4 regions of the Mesorhizobium sp. M0058 genome follow, and region 4 is predicted to be linked to each of the others. Evidence: predicted binding sites of a transcription regulator. Region 4 holds the regulator's gene; each other region holds the start of a gene.
What was found. The regulator PhoB, encoded in region 4, activates phosphate uptake and scavenging genes when phosphate is short. The targets are predictions, from matches to a motif close to TGTCATNNANCTGTCAT.
Positions count from the first base shown of each region.

Region 1: the regulator PhoB is predicted to act here: its motif matches at 4,317-4,333, upstream of phnC (phosphonate ABC transporter ATP-binding protein).
Region 2: the regulator PhoB is predicted to act here: its motif matches at 3,667-3,683, upstream of olsB (l-ornithine N(alpha)-acyltransferase).
Region 3: the regulator PhoB is predicted to act here: its motif matches at 3,881-3,897, upstream of NKJ75_RS22645 (ceramide glucosyltransferase).

Region 1 is NZ_JAMYUQ010000018.1:27,407-33,163, reverse strand. Features, by position in the region: gene phnE (phosphonate ABC transporter, permease protein PhnE) at 1-1,314, opposite strand, end outside; gene phnE (phosphonate ABC transporter, permease protein PhnE) at 1,315-2,271, opposite strand; gene phnD (phosphonate ABC transporter substrate-binding protein) at 2,328-3,236, opposite strand; gene phnC (phosphonate ABC transporter ATP-binding protein) at 3,385-4,242, opposite strand; gene NKJ75_RS26895 (DapH/DapD/GlmU-related protein) at 4,373-4,990, opposite strand; gene phnL (phosphonate C-P lyase system protein PhnL) at 4,987-5,694, opposite strand.
Region 2 is NZ_JAMYUQ010000001.1:75,442-81,198, forward strand. Features, by position in the region: gene NKJ75_RS00415 (fatty acid desaturase) at 1-673, opposite strand, end outside; gene NKJ75_RS00420 (hypothetical protein) at 758-958, opposite strand; gene grpE (nucleotide exchange factor GrpE) at 1,218-1,847, shown strand; gene NKJ75_RS00430 (trimeric intracellular cation channel family protein) at 2,009-2,641, shown strand; gene olsB (l-ornithine N(alpha)-acyltransferase) at 2,728-3,603, opposite strand; gene NKJ75_RS00440 (response regulator) at 3,869-5,757, opposite strand, start outside.
Region 3 is NZ_JAMYUQ010000013.1:69,311-75,067, reverse strand. Features, by position in the region: gene NKJ75_RS22665 (aspartate aminotransferase family protein) at 1-1,129, shown strand, start outside; gene argF (ornithine carbamoyltransferase) at 1,148-2,059, shown strand; gene NKJ75_RS22655 (Hsp33 family molecular chaperone) at 2,168-3,199, shown strand; gene apaG (Co2+/Mg2+ efflux facilitator ApaG/CorD) at 3,383-3,775, opposite strand; gene NKJ75_RS22645 (ceramide glucosyltransferase) at 3,998-5,149, shown strand; gene NKJ75_RS22640 (O-succinylhomoserine sulfhydrylase) at 5,161-5,757, opposite strand, start outside.
Region 4 is NZ_JAMYUQ010000008.1:1,082-6,838, forward strand. Features, by position in the region: gene xylF (D-xylose ABC transporter substrate-binding protein) at 1-59, opposite strand, end outside; gene NKJ75_RS14850 (ROK family protein) at 325-1,560, shown strand; gene phoB (phosphate regulon transcriptional regulator PhoB) at 1,591-2,280, opposite strand; gene phoU (phosphate signaling complex protein PhoU) at 2,297-3,001, opposite strand; gene pstB (phosphate ABC transporter ATP-binding protein PstB) at 3,043-3,867, opposite strand; gene pstA (phosphate ABC transporter permease PstA) at 3,885-5,201, opposite strand; gene pstC (phosphate ABC transporter permease subunit PstC) at 5,198-5,757, opposite strand, start outside.

The DNA of each region.
Region 1 (5,757 bases), on a different contig from region 4:
GCGCCTCAGGAAATTCGAGATGTTGTCGAACACAAACACGACGAGCAGGATCAGCAGCACCATGTAGAAGACGTTGGCCCAGTTGGAATTGGTGCGCATGGCTTCCCAGAGTTTCAGGCCGATGCCGCCAGCGCCGACGGCGCCGATGATGGTGGCGCCTCTTGTGTTGGATTCCCACTGGTAGAGCGTCTGGCTGATGAAGACCGGGATCACTTCCGGCATGACCCCATAGCGCTGCACCAGCAGGCCGTTGGCGCCGGTCGACTTGATGCCCTCGCGCGGTTTGTCGTCGATGTTTTCCAGGCTTTCCGAATAGATTTTGCCGAGCGTGCCTATTTCGGTGAAGAAGATCGCGGCGCTGCCGGCGAGCGGTCCCGGGCCGAAGGCGCGGGTGAAGAACAGCGCCCAGATCAGCATGTCGACCGATCGCATGAAATCGAAGAAGCGCTTGAGCACCTGGCCGAACAATCCGCTCGGCGTGATGTTGCGGGCGGCGAAGAAGGCGAGCGGGAAGGCGACGAGGCCGCCGAGCAACGTGCCGAGAAAGGCCATGACGATGGTCTGCAGCAGTTTCGTCCAGACGTCGCCATGCTGCCACTGCGCATTGTTCCAGATGTTGTCGCCGGCGAGCGCGAGGTTCGAGGTGCCAGGCTTAAGTTCCGGTCCGGACCAGATCAGCGAGATCACTTCACTGGCCGATTTGCCGAAGAAGGGCGAGCGCGTGTCGAAGACGAAATTTGCCCAGCCGAGGAAGCGCTTGCGGACCTTGACGCGATCGACGGTGACGCGCACTTCGCCGACAAAGCCCATCCTGGCGACGATCTCGTCGTCATGCGCGGTGATCCAGCCAGGCACCGGACCTGTAATTACCGGCTTACCGCTGGTCAGCGCCACCGGCACCATCTCGCCATTGGCGACGATCGTCGCTTTGGTCTTGTCGAAGGTGACGGACCTGGCCGCGCCATCGATCAGGACGGTGAAGGTGCCATCCGCGTTCTTGACAACCCAGTCGGGATCTGGGTTCTCGCCGAGTGCTGAAAACCGCGGGTATTTCGGCGTGATTTCAGGCTGGTCGAGGCGGAATTCAGGCTGCAGATCGTAGCTGATCCATTGCGTCAGGAAGAGCGGCAGGCGCTCCCAATGCGAGTCGCGCATCACCTGCGGCAGGTTGAAAAACCACAAGGCGTAAACGAGGTAGAGCAGGATGCCGCCGAACAGGAACAGCGGCGCGAATCGCTTGTAGGCCGGCCGCCGAAAGATTTGCGGATAGCGTTCCTCGATCGACTGGACCTGATCAGTGGTCAAAGCGGTCATTTAAGCGCTCATCAGAAAAGCTTGCTCGCCGACCAGCTTGCGGCGCAGCCAGGCGGAGAACTGGTCGACGATGAAGATCGTCGTGAACAACAGCAGCACCAACGCCACCGTCTTGGCGCCGAAACCGCGCGATATCGAGAGCTTCAGTTCCTCGCCGATACCGCCGCCGCCGACGGCGCCGATAATGGTCGAGGCCCGCACGTTGATCTCGACGCGCAGCAATGTGTAGGACATGAAATTGGGCAGCACCTGCGGCAGGTCGGCGAAGCGCACGCGCTCGAACCAGTTGCCGCCGACCGCTTTCAGGCCCTCTTCGGCGCGCATGTCGATGTTCTCGTTGATTTCATAGAACAGCTTGCCGAGCGCGCCGATCGAATGCAGGCCGATGGCGATGATGGCTGCGATCGGCCCGGTCGAGACAATGGCGGCGAACAGGCCGGCAATGACGATTTCGGGAAAGGCGCGCAGCAATTCCATGAAGCGCTTGACGACGAGCCGCAGCGCCGGATGCGGCGTCAGGTTGCGCGCGGCGATGAACGAAAACGGCACGGCGAAGATGAAACCGATGAAAGTCGAGACCAGCGCCACGTTGAGTGTGGTCAGCATCAGCTCGAAATATTCGGGGATGTAGAAGCCGCCCCAGACATAGACGCGGCCGAGCGGGAAGTTGAACTCCTGGGTGCCGGTGTCATGCGGCGAGGCGATGTCGAACAGCGCCCGCCAGACGTCGTTCCAGTCCTTCGGGATCAGCCAGCTGAGGAAGTCGAATATATGCGGCAGCCGGTCCCAGAAGTGACCGGCATTGGCCTCGTCGGCGAACCACATGCTCGACAGCGTCGCCGCCAGCAGCAGGCCGACGCCGAGGATGGTATAAAGCCGCCGCAACGATATCTGGCGCTGCCAGGCGTTGGCTACCTGCAGGGTCGCGTTGGAGCGGGCTGTTGCTGAGATGGTCATGATCGGGACATGCAAAAAGGGCGGCGTTTTTCACGTCGCCCTTTCTGATTTTGCCGTCAGCCGCCGATGGCTGCCTTACGGGCTTCGACGATGACGTTGTAGAAGTCAGGCTTGACCGGGACGTAACCGGTGAAGTCGCCGCCTTCGACGCCTTCGAAACAGGCCTTGTCCTTCTTCGGCAGGTCGGTGAAGAAGGCGGCAAGCTTGGCGGTCATGTCGTCGCCGAGCGCGGTGCGCACGACCAGCGGGCCGTTCGGGATCAGGCCCGAGCGCCAGACTTCGACGAAGTCGTTGGGGTCGACGGCGCCCTTGGCGGTGACCTTGTGGAAGGTGCCGGAGGTGTAGCCGTTCTTGAAGTCGCCGATGCCGGAGGAATCGTCAACCGCAACGTCGACCTTGCCGTCGCGAACGGCGAGGATGTTGTTTTCATGGCCGCCATTGAACTGGGTCGAGGCGAAGTAGGCGTCGTTCGAGGCGCCGGTGTCCTTCGGGATCTGGGTCAGCGGGATCAGGTAGCCCGAGGTCGAGTCCGGATCGGCGTAGCCGAGCTTCTTGCCCTTGGCCGACTTGATGTCGGTAATGCCCGAAGACTTCAGCGCCAGGCCGATGGAATAATAGCCGGTGGCGCCGTCGGTCTGCTGGGTGGTGAGGATCGGGGTGACCGCCTTCGGGTCCTTGATGTAGACGCTGGCGTAGCCGGAAGCGCCGAGTTCGGCGAAGTCGAGCGTGCCGCCGAGCAGGCCCTGGATGACGCCGTCATAGTCGGCGGCGGGGAACAGCGAGACCTTTTCGAAGCCGAATTCGGTCTTCAGGTGATCGGCCAGGCACTGATAGTTGCGCAGGCGGTCGGTTTCGTTCTCTCCGCCGAGGATGCCGACGCGGAATTCCTTGAGGTCGGCCGCATGCGCGGCGCTGGTTGCCATGGCGAGCGCCGAAACGGCGCCGAATACCATCTTCCTGAACATTTGATGTCTCTCCTGTAAGTTCCGGCCCCGCGCCGGCAGCGTTCTTGATTTTTGCAAGTGCCCTTGACGCGGGCGGTCGATCCAGTGCGGCTCAGTTTTGGTCCATGATCTTTTCCGAAAACCGGTATCCACTTTTCGGGATCATGGATCAGTACCCGGGGAATGCGGGCTCGAGCGGGCTGGCGGATGCGGCGATCTTTTGCTTGTAGGCGATGCTGGTCGAGGTGATGGCCTCGGAGATATCGACGCCGTTGCCGTCGGCGCCATAGACCAGGCGCACGGCCTCGCGGTTGAGCGCTTCCGGCGGACCGTCGAAGACGATCTTGCCGGCAGCCATGCCGATGATGCGGTTGCAATAGGTGCGGGCGGTGTCCAGCGTGTGCAGATTGGTGACGACGGTGATGCCTTCGCGCAGGTTGATGTCCTGCAGCGAGTCCATCACCACCTTGGCGTTGAGCGGGTCGAGCGAAGCGATCGGCTCATCGGCGAGCAGCACCTTGGGCTGCTGCATCATGGCGCGAGCAATGGCGACGCGCTGCTGCTGGCCGCCAGACAGCGTGCCGGCTGGCTGCAGTGCGGTGCGGGCGATGTCGAGGCGCTCGAGTGCTGCAATCGCCTCAGCGCATTCGGCGCGGGTAAACATGCCGAGCAGGTTGGAAAAGGTCGAGCGATGATTGAGACGGCCGAGCAGCACATTGGTCAGCACATCGAGGCGCGGCACCAGGTTGAACTGCTGGAAGATCATGGCGCAGTCGCGCTGCCAGCGTCGCAGCGGCGAGCCACGCAGCCGCGAGACCTCGGCACCGTCAAAAAAAATCGATCCCTGGCTGGGGTCGATGAGACGGTTGATCATGCGAAGGAGGGTGGATTTGCCGGCGCCGGAACGACCGATGATGCCGACCATCTGGCCCTGCGGGATCGACAGGTCGATGGCGCTGACGGCGGTGTTCTTGCCAAATCGGCGCGAGACGCCGCGGATTTCGAGCGTGGCAGGGGTCGATAACATCGAAGAGTTCCAGACCTGAATTGATCGTCTGGTTCTCGCCTAGCGCAGCGACATGAACCTGCCATGTCATCACGATGTCAGTTTTGTTACGCTCCACAGCCGTGCGGCAAGTGGGGGTGATCGCACCCGATCAGGCGCCGTATTTCTCGAGGAACGCGTCTGCCTCGAGTACGCGAAAATCGTCGAGCGCGGCGCGCAGCCTGGCGTGGTCCCAGTCCCACCAGGCGAGCGCCTGGTAGCGTTCGGCCGTGCGGCGATCGAAACGCTCGCGGATCGGCTTGGCTGGCACCCCGCCAACGATGGTGTAGGGCGCGACATCCTTCGACACCACAGCGCCGGCGCCTACGGCAGCACCATCGCCGACGGTGACGCCGGGCAGGATGGTCGAGCCGTGGCCGAGCCAGGTGTCGTGGCCGATGGAGACGCGTTTGGCGCGGCGCTGGGCGAAGAATTCTGTTTCGTGCTCGGCGTCGTCCCAATAGTCGGAGGCGCGATAGGTGAAGTGATGCAGCGTCGGCCGCCAGGTCGGGTGGTTTGTGGCGTTGATGCGCACGGCGGCGGCTATGTTGGAGAACTTGCCGATGGTCGCGCACCAGACGACGCAGTCCTGCATGATGTAGGAATAGTCGCCGAGGATGCTTTCGGACACGCGGCTGCGGTCGGCGATCTCTGTCCAGCGCCCCAATGTCGAGTTCTCGACCTGCGCCGTGGCGTGGACCAACGGCGCTTCCGATAGTTTCCTGCTCATGCAGCGATTTTTCCGGCGGCGAAAGAGGTCACGTCGATGATGCGATCGGCGACGGCGTCACGCACATCCGGGTCATGGAAGATGCCGAGCAAGGCGACACCGCCGGCCTTCTTGGCGGCGATCAACGCAACCACAACGTCGCGGTTTTTCGAATCGAGCGAAGCTGTCGGCTCGTCGAGCAGCAAGACCGGATGCTCGGTGATGAAGCCGCGCGCGATATTGACGCGCTGCTGCTCACCTCCCGAGAAAGTCGCCGGCGGCAGCGCCCAGAGCTTTTCCGGCAAATTGAGCTGCCCCAGCAAGGTGCGTGCTTTTTTCCGCGCGCTCTCGCGGTCCTCGCCGCGTTCGACCAGCGGCTCGGCGACCACGTCGAGCGCGGAGACGCGCGGCACGGTGCGCAGGAACTGGCTGACATAGCCGATCGTCTGGCGGCGCACGGAAAGCACCGTGCGCGGGCTGGCGATGGCGAGATCGATCAGGCCGCCCTCATGCTGAACGATGATCTGGCCTTCATCGACGGCATAATTGCCATAGAGCATTTTCAGGATCGAGCTTTTGCCGGCGCCGGAAGGCCCGCCGAGCACGGCGCATTCACCGGCCCGGATCGAGAATGAGACGCCGGCGACAACCGGCAATCTGATGCCGTCGCGCAGATGCATGGTGAAGCTTTTGGCGACGCCGGAAACAACGAGGGGCGTCGGCATCAGAAGGTTCTCCAATCGTTGTTCGTCCGCGGGCCAACACCCCCCTCTGCCTTGCCAGGCATC
Region 2 (5,757 bases), on a different contig from region 4:
CCAGGATCACGATCGGCAAATGGACAATCAGGAAAGCGCCGGGGCCGACCAGCCAGATAAGCAGCGCTGCCGCGATCGCGATGCCGAGATTGGTGGTCATCGACGACACCCAGGGCGTCAGGCCGCCGCGCATCATGCCGACGGGCAGCCTCTGCTCGAAGATGAACAGCCAGATCGGCCCGAGGCCGAACATCACCAGGGGATGGCGGTAGAGACGATAGGCAAGGCGTCCCCGCCAAGACAGCTCCCGGTATTCAGCAACCGTCAACGTCCTGATATCGCCCATGCCGCGCTCGTCAAGATTGCCGGCGCTGGCGTGATGGGTGGCGTGCGCGCGCCGCCAGCAATCGTAAGGGGTCAGCGTCAGCACGCCGAGCGCGCGGCCGATCCAGTCGTCGGCAGTGCGGTTGGCGAAGAAGGAGCCGTGGCCGCAATCGTGCTGGATCATGAAGATCCGCACCAGAAAACCGGCGGCGGGAAGGATCAGGATCAAGCCCCACCAGTGGCCATAGGAATAGGCTGCCGAAGACAGCGCCCACAGCGTAACGAAAGGAATGAGGGTGATGGCGAGTTCAAGAGTGCTGCGTCGCCGGTCGGGCTTCTTGTAGCGCGCCAGGATCTTCAACCAGGCGCGCTTGCTGTTGGCGGCCGTCTCGGGGGAAATCATGTTCATCAGGAAGCATAGGCGGGGCGTCCCGCTGCCGCAAGGAAAAGCTCACGCAAAATTACTGCGCGTAATTGTCGCGCGATTGCATCGCTATTGACGGCGTTGGCCGCCGGCCATGCTGGCTTCTATGCCGTCCAGCCGGTCGAGCAGGTCCCGGAAACGGGCGGGAATGTCGGCCTCGGTGCGGAAGGCCGGCAAGGTGCGCAAGAAGCGCGTCGTCGCCTCGGTGCCGAACTGGCGCCTGATGTCGGCGGCGAGCTCTTCGCTTCTGTTGCCAGTATTGCGGTCCATTGTCTCAAATCCTGTGTCGGTTTCAAAACTCCTCCAAGCTTTGAATGGTTCCCCATAGCGGGGTATTGGCAAGCAAAGGCTGCCGTTACGGTAAAGTTTGAATTAATTTTGAACGTCTTTGCGTCCCGCACCAAGTCCGACGGGCAGCCCGCAACATTGCCTGCTGTTGGGCGTCCTCCTGGGCTTGCCCCTTGATTTTTGGCCGCCAAACCTCGATATCGGGCGCAAATCCAAACCATTCGAATGACGGGAAATGGCGATGAGCGACCAGACAAAAGACGAACGCGCGCCCGAGGATATCGAAACGGCCGAGGCCGAGCGCACGCAAGGCGGCATCGACGGCGACTATGAAGCGCTGGTGCGGCTGCTGAAGGAAAACGAGGAGCTGAAGGACCGCGCGCTGCGCGTCGCAGCCGAGATGGAGAATCTGCGCCGCCGCACCGCCCGCGACGTGCATGATGCGCGCGCCTATGCGGTGGCCAATTTCGCCCGCGACATGCTGTCGGTGTCGGACAATCTGCGCCGCGCGCTCGATGCTATCCCCGCCGAGGCGAAAGCGGCCGGAGATGCCGGCTTCAAGGCGCTGATCGACGGCGTCGAGATCACCGAGCGCGCCATGCTGTCGACGCTGGAACGGCATGGGGTGAAGAAGCTTGAGCCGGAAGGTGAGAAATTCGACCCGAATTTCCACCAGGCGATGTTCGAAGTGCCCAATCCAGATGTGCCGGCCAACACCGTCGTCCAGGTCGTGCAGCCGGGCTATTCGATCGGCGAGCGCGTGCTGCGGCCGGCCATGGTCGGGGTCGCCAAGGGCGGCCCCAAGATCGCGGCCACCGAAGCGCCGGTCGAGCCGGGGCCGGTGAACGAGCAGGCCGAGAAGGATGCGTGAGTAGGGAATAGCCAGTAGGGCATAGGGAATAGGGAATAGGGAATAGGGAATAGGGAATAGGGAATAGGGAATAGGGAATAGGGAATAGGCAGGCGTATCAATCGCGCGGCTTCGTGTTATTCATACTTTCCCTAATTCCCAATCCCTACTACCTCATGTCCCTGACACCCATCGACCTCCTCGACTATGCCGGCGTCGCCGTCTTTGCCGCGACCGGGGCGTTGGCGGCTTCGCGCAAGCAGCTCGACATTATCGGCTTCCTGTTTCTGGCCAGCGTCACCGGCATTGGCGGCGGCACGCTTCGCGACGTCATCCTCAACCTGCCCGTCTTTTGGGTCGCCAACTCCGGCTATGTGCTGGTTTGCGCGGCGGTTGCGGTGCTGGTCTTCTTCATCGCTCACCGCGTCGAATCCCGCTGGAAATGGCTGCTCTGGCTCGACGCCATCGGATTGGCGGCCTTTTCCGTAATGGGCGCGGCCAAGGGGCTGGCCATCACCGGCTCGCCGGTCGTCTCCGTTGTTATGGGCGTGCTGACAGCTACGTTCGGCGGCATCCTGCGCGATCTGCTGGCCGGCGAGCCATCGGTGCTGCTCAGGCCCGAAATCTACGTCACCGCCGCACTCGCGGGCGCCGGCCTCTACACACTTGGCGATCTTGCCGGCCTGCCACCGCTCGCCTCGGATGTCGCCGGCTTCGTCGCGGCTTTCCTGGTGCGCGGCGGCGCGCTGAAATTCGGCTGGACCTTTCCGTCCTACAAGAGCCGCCCGGGACGGCGACCGGAGGATATTCCGTAGGGAGAGGGATTAGGGAATAGGGAATAGTCGGTAGTCAGCAATTCGCGGCAGCCTTCACTACTGCCTACTGCCTACTGCCTACTGCCTCACGCCGCAAAGCGCTGCACTTCCCCGCCATAATAGTTGACGTAGCGGGCGCCGATTTCCTTGACCGGCATCACCACGAACACATCGACCGTGGAGAACTCACGGTCGATGACGCAGCCGTCGCCGATGCGGGCGCCGACGCGCAGATAGCCCTTGACCAACGGCGGCATGGCCGCGATCGCCGCCTTGGCGTTGACCGCCTCGATCGGCATCAGGTCCATCGAGCAATAGCGCCCGGAGACCGCCCGCACATCCCAGGCGGAGTTGGTCCGGCAGTGATGGGCAAGGTAGGTGAGCGCCTCGGCATGCGCAGCCGGCACCGTGCCAGGGAACGAGGCACAACCGGTCATCACGCCGATCTCATAGTGGTTGATGTAGGCCCAGATGCCTTGCCACAGCGCCTCGATGGTGCGCTTCGAGCGGTATTCCGGCAGCACGCAGGAGCGGCCGAGCTCAAGGAAGCGCTGGCCGGGATGGCGGGCGATCAGCTTGGTCAGTTCGAACTCGCCTTCGGAATAGAAGCCGCCGGCGGTCGCCGCAATCTCTTGCCGCAGCAGGCGGTAAGTGCCGACGATGCGGCGATGCTCGGGGCCGGAGATCGAGGTGTCAAGCACCAGCAGATGGTCGCACAGCGGGTCGAAGCGGTCGGCGTCGCGCCGGTCCTGCGCCTGGAACAGGTCCTTCCTGGCGCCAAGCTCGTCATAAAACACCCGGTAGCGCACTTCCTGCGCGGCGGCGATCTCGGCCTCATTGCGGGCAAGCCGCACTTCGAGATTGCCGATACGGCCCAGCGGTGCGCCTGTTGCGACGGCATCGGCGTTCCGCGCGGCGAGCAAAGCGCCGCCTGCGCTGGGCCGAGTGTCACATTCCGGCATAACTGTATGCACGAGTGATTCTCCTTCGAGCCATCCCTCTTGGCACGGGGATACGGTGTAGGTGCAACAGGATTGTGACAGTACCGTGATACGGCGCGACGGGCAATACTTCGTCGGCTGGCGAAAACCCTCATTCGGCTACCTACGTGACGCGAGGATTGCGCCAGCGTCGCGTCGCGCTGGGACGATTCACGCGACGCGCTTCTGTCTTTGTTTTGTGCATGTCGTCTTCTCAAAACCGGGGCCACTTTTGAGGGACATGAATTCAGGCGGCCACCTGGCCCTCGACGGCATGGACCAGCGCGTCGGGATCGAGCGGCTTGGTGACAAAGCCGCTGGCGCCATGGGCGAGCACGGTGTGGCGGGTCTTTTCCTGGCTGTCGGCCGAAAGCACCATGATCGGAACCGGCGGCACAGCCATTTCCTCCTCGTGGCGGCGGATGGCGGCGATCGCGTCCAGCCCGTCCATGACCGGCATGTGCAAATCCATCAGCACCACATCGAAGCGATTTTTCAGCCCGGCTTCGGTCACCGCCTCGACCGCGGCCTTGCCATTGCCGACCACTTTCACGCGATGTCCCGCCTTCAAAAGCGTGGCGCGGGCAAGCATGGCGTTGATGTCGTTGTCTTCGGCGATCAGCACCGACAAACCTTGCTGGCGCCCGCCATGGGCACGAAGCGAGGACGCGCCGGTCTTTTCCGGCTTGGGCGGCGGCAAGGCAGGGGCATGACTGGTCAGCAGCACGCGCAGCAGGGTTTCGCCGCGCACCGGCCTCGCCAAGAAGGTGGCGTAGCCGCTGGTGCGGAATTCGCCAAGCATGCCGCGGTCGGTCGGCGCGATCAGCGTGATCGCCTCGCAATCGGCAAAGCCACTCTGGCGCAGGCGCTTGAGCAGTCTGCCGTCGCCGTCCTCCAGGGCCGCGTCGATCAACAGCACATCGCAATGTTCGGCGAAGGGCGTCGCCTGGGAAGCGGTTGCGGCGACGTCGACGGCGCCGCCATGGGCGCGGATGGTGCGGGCGATGGCGTCCGCCTCGACGGCGTTCTTCGACACGATCACGGCGCGCCGGCCGGCGAGGATGTTCTGCCGGTTCTGCGGTGCTTCGGTTGCTCCTGCGGCCGGGATCTCGAAGACGAATTCCGATCCCTCGCCAAGCCGGCTCGACACCGAAATGGCACCGCCCATGGCGGCGACCAGGCGCCTCGATATGGCCAGACCGAGGCCGGCGCCGCCATGGGTGCGGGTCGAGGTGCCGTCGGACTGTTCGAACTCCTCGAAGATGCGCTCCATATCCTCTTCGCGCAGGCCAGGGCCGGTGTCGGCGACGGTGAAGCAGATGCGGTCGCTGGTCTCGGTGCGGGCCCGTGCAACCGAAACCAGCACGCCGCCGGTGTCGGTGAACTTGATCGCATTGCCGATCAGGTTGAGCAGCACCTGCCTGACTCTTCCCGGATCGGCCATGATCATCTGTGGCACGTCGGGCTCGACATGACAGCCGAGGCCGATGTTCTTGGCGAAGGCTTTCGCCGCCATCAGTTCGATGATGTTGTCGGCAATTTCACGCAACGATGTCGGCTGCGGTTCCGGGTCGAAGCGGCCGGCCTCGATCTTGGAATAGTCGAGCAGGTCTTCGATGAGCGCCAAAAGCGCGCTGGCCGAGGTCGAGACGGCGCCGACATAGGTGCGCTGCTCGGGCGACAGATTGGTGTCGGCCAGTAGCTTGGCCATGCCCATGATGCCGTTCATCGGCGTGCGGATCTCATGGCTGACGGTGGCGAGGAAGCGCGACTTGGCCTGGCTGGCATATTCAGCGCGCTCGCGCGCGGTGATCAACGAGGATTCGGCGCGCTTGCGGGCGGTGATGTCACGGGCAATCGCCCGGTGCGAGACGGCGCCGCTATCCTTGTCGCGCACCGACAGTTCGATCCACGAGAACCAGCGCGGACCGTTCGGCGTGCGGATGGAGACGTCGGTGGAACTCAGGCATTCGTGATCCGAAAAGGCGGCGTCGGGAACGATACCGACATCGATGCCGAGGTCGGCCAGAGTCCTGCCGGCAAGGTCGCGCTGATCGGTTCCGACGAGGCCGGCGAAAACCATGTTGGCATAGACGATGTGGCCGTCGCGGTCGCGGTGGACGACGAGATCGCCGA
Region 3 (5,757 bases), on a different contig from region 4:
GCTGGTTACCGACAAGGGCGAGCGATATCTCGATTTCGCTGGCGGCATCGCGGTCAATTCGTTGGGCCACAGCCATCCGCATCTGGTCTCGGCGCTGACCGAACAGGCGGCCAAGCTCTGGCACGTCTCCAATCTCTACGAGATCCCGGGGCAGGCCCGGCTCGGCGAGCGGCTGGCTGACGCCACCTTCGCCGACAAGGTGTTCTTCACCAATTCCGGCGCCGAGGCGCTCGAATGCGCGATCAAGACGGCGCGGCGCTACCAGTTCGTCAAGGGCCATCCCGAGCGCTTCCGGGTCATTACCTTCGAAGGCGCCTTCCACGGCCGCACGCTGGCGACCATCGCCGCCGGCGGCCAGTACAAATATCTCGAAGGCTTCGGCCCCAAGGTCGAAGGCTTCGACCAGGTCGGCTTCGACGACATCGACGCCGCCGAGAAGGCGATCACACCAGAGACCGCCGCGATCCTGATCGAACCGGTACAGGGCGAGGGCGGCATCCGCCCGGTGCCGACGCAATCCTTGAAGCGGCTGCGGCAGCTCTGCGACCAGCATGGCCTGCTGCTGATCTTCGATGAGGTCCAGTGCGGTATCGGTCGCACCGGAAAGCTGTTCGCGCATGAATGGACCGGCGTGACGCCCGACATCATGGCGATTGCCAAGGGCATTGGCGGCGGCTTTCCGATGGGCGCGTGCCTCGCCACCGACGACGCTGTCGTCGGCATGACGGCAGGCGTGCATGGCACCACTTTCGGCGGCAATCCGCTGGCCATGGCGGTCGGCAACGCTGTGCTCGACGTCGTGCTGGAAGACGGCTTCCTCGAAGACGTCCAGCGCAAGGCATTGCTGATGAAGCAGGGCCTGGCGGCGGTCGCCGACGAATTTCCCGATGTCATCGAAGGCATCAGGGGCAGCGGCCTGATGCTTGGCCTGAAATGCGCCATGCCCAACACCAAGGTCAACATGGCGCTGCGCGACCAGCATCTGCTGGCGGTGCCGGCCGGCGACAACGTCATTCGTCTGCTGCCGCCGCTGACCGTCACCGACGCCGAGATTGGCGAAGCGCTCGATCGCATCCGCGCCGGCGCCAAGGGCCTGACCGACGCCATCGCCGCGGCCGCCGCGAAGTAATCCCGAGAACCATTCCCGATGAGCCTTCGCCATTTCACCGATCTTTCCGCCGTTTCCGAAGGCGATCTGCGCCTGATGCTGGACGATGCGGTGGTGCGCAAGGCGCGCCTCAAGGCCGGCGAACGGACCAAACCGCTCGAAGGCAAGGTGCTGGCCATGATCTTCGACAAGCCGTCGACGCGCACGCGCGTGTCCTTCGACGTTGGCATGCGACAGCTCGGCGGCGAGACCATCATGCTGACCGGCACCGAAATGCAGCTCGGCCGCTCCGAGACCATTGCCGACACCGCCAAGGTGCTGTCGCGCTATGTCGACGCCATCATGATCCGCACCACGTCGCATGAGCGGCTGCTCGAGCTGACCGAGAATGCCACGATTCCGGTCATCAACGGGCTGACCGACGACACCCATCCCTGTCAGCTGATGGCCGACATCATGACCTTCGAGGAGCATCGCGGTCCGGTTGCCGGCAAGACCATCGCCTGGACCGGCGACGGCAACAACGTGCTGCATTCGCTGCTCGAGGCCTCGGCGCGGTTCCGCTTCAACCTGAACGTCGCAGTGCCGGAAGGCAGCGAGCCGGCGCAGAAGCACATCGACTGGTCGAAGACCAATGGCGGCAAGCTGCACTTCACCCGCTCGCCCGAAGAGGCCGTCGACCAGGCCGACTGCATCGTCACCGACTGCTGGGTGTCGATGGGCCAGGAACACCGCGCCCGCGGCCATAATGTCTTCTCGCCCTATCAGGTCAATGCGGCGCTGATGGCCAGGGCCAAGCCCGACGCCCTGTTCATGCACTGCCTGCCGGCGCACCGCGGCGAGGAAGTGACCGACGAGGTCATCGACGGTCCGCATTCGGTGGTCTTCGACGAAGCCGAGAACCGGCTTCACGCCCAGAAGGCGGTTTTGGCCTGGTGTCTGGGCGCTTGATCTCCAGGCGCTTGATCTCCAAGCGCTTGATCCGGGGCGGCGTGATGCCTATTTGCGCCGCATCACGCAAATCAAGCGCGTTTGGACGCATGCACCCCTCCGGGCCGCATGGCCGCGCCCTGGAGCTTTGTCATGTTGGAAACGCATCAAGTGACTGAACATCACCCCAAACTCGGCGAGTTCGGCTATGCCGGCGACGATCATGTCGTACCCTTCGAGGTCGGCCCGCTCGACGTGCGCGGCCGCACCGTGCAACTCGGGCCGATGCTCGACGCCATCCTCAACCGTCACGACTATCCCGAGCCGGTCGCCCGCCTGCTCGCGGAAGCCTGTGTGCTGACGGTGCTGCTCGGCACCTCGCTCAAATTCGAAGGCAAGTTCATCCTGCAGACCCGCACCGACGGGCCGGTCGACATGCTGGTCGCGGATTTCTCCACGCCTTCGTCATTGCGCGCCTATGCGCGTTTCGACGCCGACCGGCTGGAGGCCCTGGTGGCCGCAGGCCAGACCTCGCAGCAGACGCTGCTGGGCAGCGGCGTTTTGGCGCTGACCATCGACCAGGGCGCGCACACGCAGCGCTATCAGGGCATCGTCCAGCTCGACGGCGAGACGCTGGAAGACGCCGCGCGCACCTATTTCCGCCAGTCGGAGCAGATCCCGACCGACCTCAGGCTGTCGGTGGCCAAGCTGCTGACGCCCGGCCCCGGCGGTGCGCGCGAGCAGTGGCGCGCCGGCGGTATCCTGGCGCAGTTCCTGCCGCAGTCGCCCGAGCGCATGCGCGTGCCCGACATTTCGGGCGGCGACGGCGATCCGCGTGACGTGACGCAGGAGCCGGCCGACAATTCGTGGCGCGAGCTGGTGGCGCTGCTCGGCACCATCGAGCCGACCGAGCTGATCGACCCGACCATCGGCGCCGAGCGGCTGCTCTACAGGCTGTTCCACGAACATGGCGTGCGCGTCTTCGGCGGCGTGCCGGTCGCCGACCAATGTTCCTGCTCAAGGGACAAGATACGCGGCATCCTCGAGGGGTTTTCCGCGCAGGAGATCAAGGACAGCACCGAAGATGGCGGCATCCACGTCGCCTGCGAGTTCTGCTCGAAGCAGTACGACTTCGACCCGGCGGAGTTTGCAGCTCAGTAGCATCTCTTCCTTCTCCCCGTTCACGGGGAGAAGGTGCCCGAAGGGCGGATGAGGGGCAGCGCGAACTTTGGTGAATGGCCGCGCATAGCCTACGTCATGTGCGTGGAAGATAACCTCATGAGTCCGCGGCGCCTCATTGCCCTGCCGGGCATTTCTCCCCGTATAGAGATGGGGAGAAAACCCCTAATTCACCGTCCGCCGCGTCCCCGGCAGATCCAGCGAAAACGCGGGAATAGCGACGTCGAACGTCTCGCCCTTTTTGTTGCGCATGGTGTAGTGGCCGACCATGAAGCCGGACGGCGTCGAGAGCGGGCAGCCTGACGTGTATTGATAGCTGTCGCCGGGATTGAGCTCAGGCTGGTCGCCGACCACGCCGGCGCCACGCACTTCCTCGACCCGGCCGCTGCCGTCGGTGATGTGCCAGTAACGCGCCATAAGCTGCACGAAATCGTCCGACTGGTTGTCGATCGTCACCTGGTAGCCCCAGACATAGCGGTTCTCCGCCGGGTCCGAGCGGTCCTCCAGGTAGAACGGTCTGACCTGCACTTCGATGTTGCGCGTGACGGCGCGGTACATGGGCTGCTCCGGTTGCGCGGCAGGGAACATTTGTCGCGCCATGCGGTTTGATACGCGCAGAGCGGCATGTCCTGCCAGCCTCAAAGCGCAGGTGCCGACAAACAATGTCATTTAAGTGACACATGACAATGTTGGTGTGCGCAAACCTTGCCGGCGACTCAAGGCCCATCTGTCGACTGACAAAGCAGCCGCGAGCGGCCTTTCCGGAGTGACCAGATCTCGATGGAACCAGCTCTCACAGCCGCCTTCGCTTCCTCCGCTTTGCTTCTTTCCAATCTCGCCAGCATCCTGCTTGCATCGTCGAAGCTGAAAGCGCGCCGTCTCATCCCTCCGCCGTCCAACGAGCAGCCGCCGGTGTCGATCGTCGTGCCGTCGCGCGGCGTGGAGCCGTTCACACAAGAGACGCTGCAGCGAGCCTTCTCGCTCGACTGGCCGCGCTACGAACTGATCTTCTGCGTCGCTGACGCCGACGATCCCGTCGTCAAACTGATAAACAGGGCGATCGTCCTGTTTCCCAACGTGCCGGCCCGGCTGCTGATCGGCGACGACCGCGTCAGCAGCAACCCGAAGCTCAACAACTGCGTCAAGGGCTGGGAAGCGGCGCGCTATCATTGGGTTATTCTGGCGGATTCCAACGTGCTGATGCCAAGGGATTACGTCCAGCACCTGATGGCGGCCTGGCGGACCAATACCGGGCTTATCTGCTCGACGCCGATCGGCTCTCGGCCGCATGGCTTTTGGGCCGAGGTCGAATGCGCGTTCCTCAACACGCTGCAGGCGCGCTGGCAATATGCCGGCGAGGCGCTCGGTCTCGGCTTTGCCCAAGGCAAGAGCATGCTGTGGAACAAGCCGATGCTCGATACCAGTGGCGGTATCCGCGCGCTGGCCGCCGAGATCGCCGAGGATGCTGCTGCAACCAAGCTGGTCAACGGACTGGGCCTGCGCGTCAATCTCGTTGCCTCGCCTTTCGAGCAACCACTGGGGCAGCGCCGACTTGCCGACATCTGGTCGCGCCAGGCGCGCTGGGCGCGGTTGCGCCGCGTCACTTTCCCGCTGTTTTTCGCACCCGAGATCCTGACCGGCGTCGCCGTGCCGTTGGCGTTGGCGCTGGTGGCGGCCGCAAGTGCCGGCATCAGCCTGCCGGCCACGGTGTTGGCCGTGCTGACGGCGGCCTACATTCCCGAATGCGCGCTGGCCGCGGCCAAGGGCTGGCACCTGTCGCTGCGCATGGTCCCGGCGATGATGGTGCGCGACATGATGCTTCCCGCCATCTGGGCGCGCGGCTGGCTGAGCGGCGCCGTCGACTGGCGCGGCAACATCATGACCATCGGCACCAAGACGGCCGAACTGGAAGAGGTTTCGTCGGGAGCGTGACGCCTCGCGGCCTATCCGGCGGCCTTCAGCGCCTGCGCAACGTCCTCCAGCAGATCGTCCGTATCCTCAAGACCGACCGACAGCCTGAGCGTTCCCGGCCCGATGCCAAGCTCGGCGCGAGCTTCGTCGCTGAGGTTCTTGTGCGTGGTGGTCGCCGGATGGGTGATCAGGCTCTTGGCGTCGCCGAGATTGTTGGAGATCAGCACGATGTCGAGCGCGTTCTGCAAGGCGAAGGCCGCCTGCTTGCCGCCCTTAACGTCGAGGCAGATCAGCGTCGATCCGCCCGTCATCTGCTTCTTGACGATGTCGGCCTGCGGGTGGTCGGCGCGGCCGGGATAGATGACGCGGGCGATTTCCGGCCGTCCTGCCAGGAAATCCGCGATCTTGGCCGCGCTTTCCGTCTGCTGGCGCACCCGAACCGGCAGCGTCTCCAGGCCCTTGAGCAGCGTCCAGGCGTTGAACGGCGACAGGCTCGGGCCGGTGTGGCGGAAATAGTCGTGCAAATTCTCGTCGATCCATTTCTTGTCCGACAGGATGATGCCGCCGAGACAGCGTCCCTGGCCGTCAATGTGCTTGGTCGCGGAGTAGACAACGATATGGGCGCCGAG
Region 4 (5,757 bases):
GACATCAGCGCCAGCGACATGGCGACACCCGCCAGCATGGCGGCTGCAAATCTGTTCATCATAATCCTCCCTGCGCCGCGTGCGGCGCGACAAAACTGGCCCGAGGGCCGGCACACAGAGGCGCTATTTTTTCGAGCCTCGAAAAAATACTGGTTCAATGATAACGCGCTGTCAACATCGATTCTGATGGATTCTGATGGCCGTGCCGAATTTTTTCGAGGTCCGCAATAAACAATGACAGGGCTGCCGGCGTCTGCCAATATTTGGCTGGTGCCGTCGAACGCCGTCACTATCATGAGGCGCGAGGAGGCCGGGAGGAAACAAATGTCGGTTGGAATCCGCCACGACGATCTGCGCCGTCGCAACCGTGCGATGGTGATTTCAGCCGTGCGCCGGGCCGGCCAGCCGTCGCGGACCGAGATTGCGGCGACCACCGGCCTCAGCCACTCGACCATATCGGCAATCTCGTCTGATCTGATTCAAGAAGGCATCCTGATTGAAGGCAAACCTGGCGAGACCGGCGCACTGAAACGCGGCCGGCCGCAGGTGGGCCTTGGTCTCAACCCGGAAGCGGCGGCGGTGATGACCGTCGTGCTGTCGCTCAATTTCCTGTCCGTCACCGTCATCGACTATGCCGGCCACGTCGTCGCCGAGGAACAGCGCCGGCTGGACACGCTGACCAAGCCGCGCGACGAGCTGATTGGCGAATGCGTAGCAATCGTCCGGCGGCGGCTTGAGGATCCCGACCTCGATGTCCAGAGCATCGCCCGCATTGCCATGGGCATCCAGGGCATCACCGATTCGCAGGCGCGCGCCATGCTGTGGTCGCCGATCACGCCACTGACCGACATTGCCTTCGCCGACATGTTGGAAGCGGAATTCGGCATTCCTGCCACCATGGAGAACGATTGCAACATGATGGCGGTGGCGCTGCAATGGCGCCAGCCCGAGCGCTACCGCGACAATTTTATCGCCATCCTCTTATCGCACGGCATCGGCATGGGCCTGGTGCTGAAAGGCGAACTGTTCACCGGCACCCATTCCTCGGGCGGCGAGTTCGGCCACATGATCCACCGTCCGGGCGGCGCGCTCTGCCGCTGCGGGCGGCGCGGCTGCGTGGAAGCCTATGCCGGAAACTACGCCATCTGGCGCAGCGCCAAAATGATGGGCGAGGATGCCGAGCCGGTCGATATCGGCGACGCTGATATGCGCGCACTCGCCGCGCGCGCCCGCGAAACCGACGGCCCGGAGCGCGAAGCCTATCGCAGGGCCGGCGAGGCGCTCGGCTTCGGCCTCGGCAGCCTGTTTGCGCTGATCGATCCGGCACCCGTCGCCATGGTAGGCGTCAGCGCCGCCGCCTTCGACCTGATCGAACCGGCATTGCGCGAAGCGATCGCCCAGACCGCCGGCGGCCAGCACTCGAAATCGATCTCCTTCGACACCGAGCCCAACGAGCTGCCGCTGATCCGCGAAGGCTGTGCCATGCGCGCGCTCGGCTTCGTCGATCAGGAGATTTTCGCGCCGGGCATTCAGGCCAAATCCGGCAAGCATGTCGCCTGAATGGCCGGCAACGGCGCGACGCGCAGCATCCTAATCTTCCCTGATCGCGTAGCCGGCGCCGCGAATGGTACGGATGACATCCGGCATGCGGCCGTTGTTGACCGCTTTGCGTAAGCGCCCGACATGGACGTCGACGGTTCGCTCGTCTATATAGATCGTCTCGCCCCAGACATTGTCGAGCAGTTGGCTGCGCGAGAACACGCGGCCGGGATGGCGCATCATGAATTCGAGCAGCCGGAACTCGGTCGGTCCGAGCCTGATCTCGCTCTTCTTGCGGTAGACCCGGTGCGATTCTCGATCGAGCACGATGTCGCCGACCTTGAGCACGCTCGACAGCACTTCCGGCTTGGCCCGGCGCAGCAGCGCCTTCACGCGCGCCATGAACTCCGGCGTCGAGAATGGCTTGACCAGATAGTCGTCGGCACCGGTGGACAGGCCGCGCACGCGATCGCTTTCCTCACCGCGCGCGGTCAGCATGATGATCGGCAGCCGCTCGGTTTCGGGCCGCACTCTAAGCCGCCGGCAGAGCTCGATGCCGGAAACAGCGGGCACCATCCAGTCGAGCACCAGGAGATCGGGCACGTTTTCCTGCAGGCGGATCTCGGCTTCGTCGCCGCGTGTCACCACCTCGACCTGATAGCCTTCGGATTCGAGGTTGTAGCGGAGGAGCACGCCCAGCGGCTCCTCGTCCTCCACGACCATGATGCGTGGCGCGATCATAGGCAGTTCACCCTCATCAGGCCGGCGTGGCCATCGCCGTCTCGTCCTGCTTCGGACGATTGGCGGGCAATTGCTGGCCGGTCAGCACATAATACGCATTTTCGGCGATGTTGGTGACATGATCGCCGATGCGCTCAAGATTCTTGGCGCAGAACAAGAGATGCGTGCAGGCGGTGATGTTGCGAGGGTCTTCCATCATGTAGGTCAAGAGCTCACGAAACACGGACGTGTATTTGACGTCGATGCGCTCGTCGTCATTCCTGAGTTTTGCAAGCGCTGCCGCATCGGTGGCGGCATATTCCTCGACGACGCCTTGCACCTGGATCAGCACCAGTTGCGCCATGGCATCGATGGAGTGCGAGAGGTCGCGCGGCGTGACGCTCAAGCCCACGGTGCCGACGCGTTTGGCGATGTTCTTGGCGAGGTCGCCGATGCGCTCGAGGTCGCCCGCCATGCGGATCGAGCCGACCACGGCGCGCAGATCGTTGGCCATCGGCTGGCGCTTGGCGATCAGCGTGATGGCGCGGTCGTCCAGTTCGCGCTGGCGCGCATCCATGATGGCGTCGTCGGAAACGACACGCTGTGCCAGCGCATTGTCCGAATTGAGCAGCGCCCTGGTCGAGCCGCTGACCATCGAGCCTGCCAGATCGCCCATGTCGCGGATCAGCTTGCTGATCTGCCCGAGCTCTTCATCGAAGGAGGCGACGGTATGTTCACCCATGATCTTGGTCCTCGTGCCTGAAAATTCACCCGCCGGACGGCTCAGCCGAAGCGGCCGGTAATGTAGTCCTGGGTGCGCTTGTCGTCGGGGTTGGTGAACATCTTGTCGGTGGCGCCCTCCTCGACGAGATAGCCGAGATGGAACATCGCCGTGCGCTGCGAGACGCGCGCCGCCTGCTGCATCGAGTGGGTGACGATGACGATCGTGTAGTTCTGGCGCAGTTCGTCGATCAGCTCCTCGACACGGGCGGTGGCGATCGGATCGAGCGCCGAGCAGGGCTCGTCCATCAGGATCACCTCCGGCGACACGGCGATGGCGCGCGCGATGCACAGGCGCTGCTGCTGGCCGCCGGACAGGCCGGTGCCGGGCTCCTGCAGGCGGTCCTTGACCTCGTTCCAGATCGCAGCCTTCTTCAGGCTCTGCTCGACGATCTGGTCCATGTCGGACTTGCGCTTGGCCAGCCCATGGATGCGCGGGCCGTAGGCGACGTTCTCGTAGATCGACTTCGGGAACGGGTTGGGTTTCTGGAACACCATGCCGACGCGGGCGCGCAGTTCGACGACATCGATGTTCTTGTCGTAGATGTCGTCTTCATCGAGCGTGATCTTGCCGGTCACCCGCGCCGAATCGATGGTGTCGTTCATGCGGTTGAGGCAGCGCAGGAAGGTCGACTTGCCGCAGCCGGACGGGCCGATCAGCGCCGTCACCTGGTTCTGGCGGATGTCGAGATTGACGTCGAACAACGCCTGCTTCTCGCCGTAGAAGACGCCGACCTTGTCGCCGCGCATCTTGATGACTTCGTTCGACTTGGCGTTCATTTTGTCGCCCACTGCATTCTCAAGGGACTGTTCGGTCATGATGTTCATACCAAATTGCCTTTTTTCTACCAGCGCCGCTCGAACCGGCGCCGGAGCACGATCGCGGTGATGTTCATGGCCATGAGGAAGACGAGCAGGATGATGATGGCGCCGGACATGCGCTCGACAAAAGCGCGCTCAGCCTCGTTTGCCCACATATAGATCTGAACCGGCAGCGCGGTCGCCGGATCGAAAGGCGTCGTCGGATAATCGGCGACGAAAGCGACCATGCCGATCAAGAGCAGCGGTGCTGTCTCGCCGAGCGCACGCGCCAGGCCCATGATGGTGCCGGTAAGGATGCCTGGGGCGGCAAGCGGCAGGATGTGATGGAACACCATCTGCATCTTGGAGGCGCCGAGACCTAGGGCCGCCGAGCGGATCGACGGCGGCACCGCGGCGAGGGCGGCGCGCGTGGCGATGATTATGGTCGGCAATGTCATCAAGGTCAGCACCAGGCCGCCGACGAAGGAAGCCGAGCGCGGCATGCCGAGGAAGTTGATGAACACGGCAAGGCCAAGCAGACCGAAGACGATCGACGGCACCGCCGCGAGATTGTTGATGTTGACCTCGATCAGGTCGGTGAAGCGGTTCTTCTTGGCGAATTCCTCGAGATAGATCGAGGCGGCGACGCCGATCGGCAGCGCCAGCAACAGCACGATCACCATCATGTAGAACGAGCCGATGATCGCCACGCCCATGCCCGACGTTTCGGGCCGGCTGGAGGCGCCATAGGTGAACAGGCCGGTGTTGAAATGCTCGGCCATCACGCCGTCGGCTTTAAGCTTGTTCATCCAGTCGATCTGCTGGTTGGACACCTTGCGGCGCGCTTCATCGACGCCGAGGTCGATCTGACCCTTGAAGGCCGAGTCGAGGTTCGCGGCAGCCAGGATGTCGACGTCACGCGTCCTGCCGATCACCGACGGATCGGCGGAGACGATGTCGCGCAGCTGGACGCGGGCGCCTTCCGACAGGAAGCCCCTGAGCTTCAGCATCATCGGCTTGTTGGCCGGATCGATGCCGAGCTTGGCCACCAGCGCGTTTTCGGCGAGCTTGGGATAGTTCGCCTTGATCAGCACATTCGGGTCTGTGGCACGCTTGTTCGAGGGGTCGATGACCTTCTCATCGAAGGTGATCGGAAGCGTCACCGTCGTCTGCCAGAAGGCGGTGTAGCCTTTCGAGACGATGGTGATCAACATGATGGCCAGGAACGCCAGGCCCACCGAGATCGCAATCACGCCATAGATGCGGAACCGGCGTTCGGCGGCATAGCGCGCCTTCAGCCCGATGTCGCGGCGCGGACGCGCGACGGCACCCGCCATCGTGTCCAGGGGGATGTCGGTCATTCGTACTGCTCCCGGTACTTGCGCACGATGTAGAGGGCGACGATGTTCATCACCAGCGTCAGCGCGAACAGCGTCAGGCCGAGCGCGAAGGCGACCAGCGTCTGCGGCGAGTTGAACTCGAGATCGCCGGTCAGCTGGTTGACAATCTTGACGGTGATGGTCGTCATCGCCTCGAACGGATTGGCCGTCAGATTGGCGGCGACGCCCGCCGCCAGCACGACGATCATCGTCTCGCCGATGGCGCGCGACGCCGTCAACAGGATGGCGCCGACGATGCCGGGCAGTGCCGCCGGCAGGATCACCCGCTTGATCGTCTCGGAGCGCGTGGCGCCGAGGCCGAGCGAGCCGTCACGCATTGCGCGCGGCACCGCGGTGATGATGTCGTCGGACAAAGAGGACACGACCGGGATCAGCATGACGCCCATCACCAGACCGGCGGTGAAGATGCTCTGGCCCTGGATGAAGGGCGAGCCGCCGGTGAGTGCCGCCGACAGGTCGCGCAAGAACGGTCCGAGCGTGACAACGGCGAAGATGCCGTAGACGATGGTCGGAATGC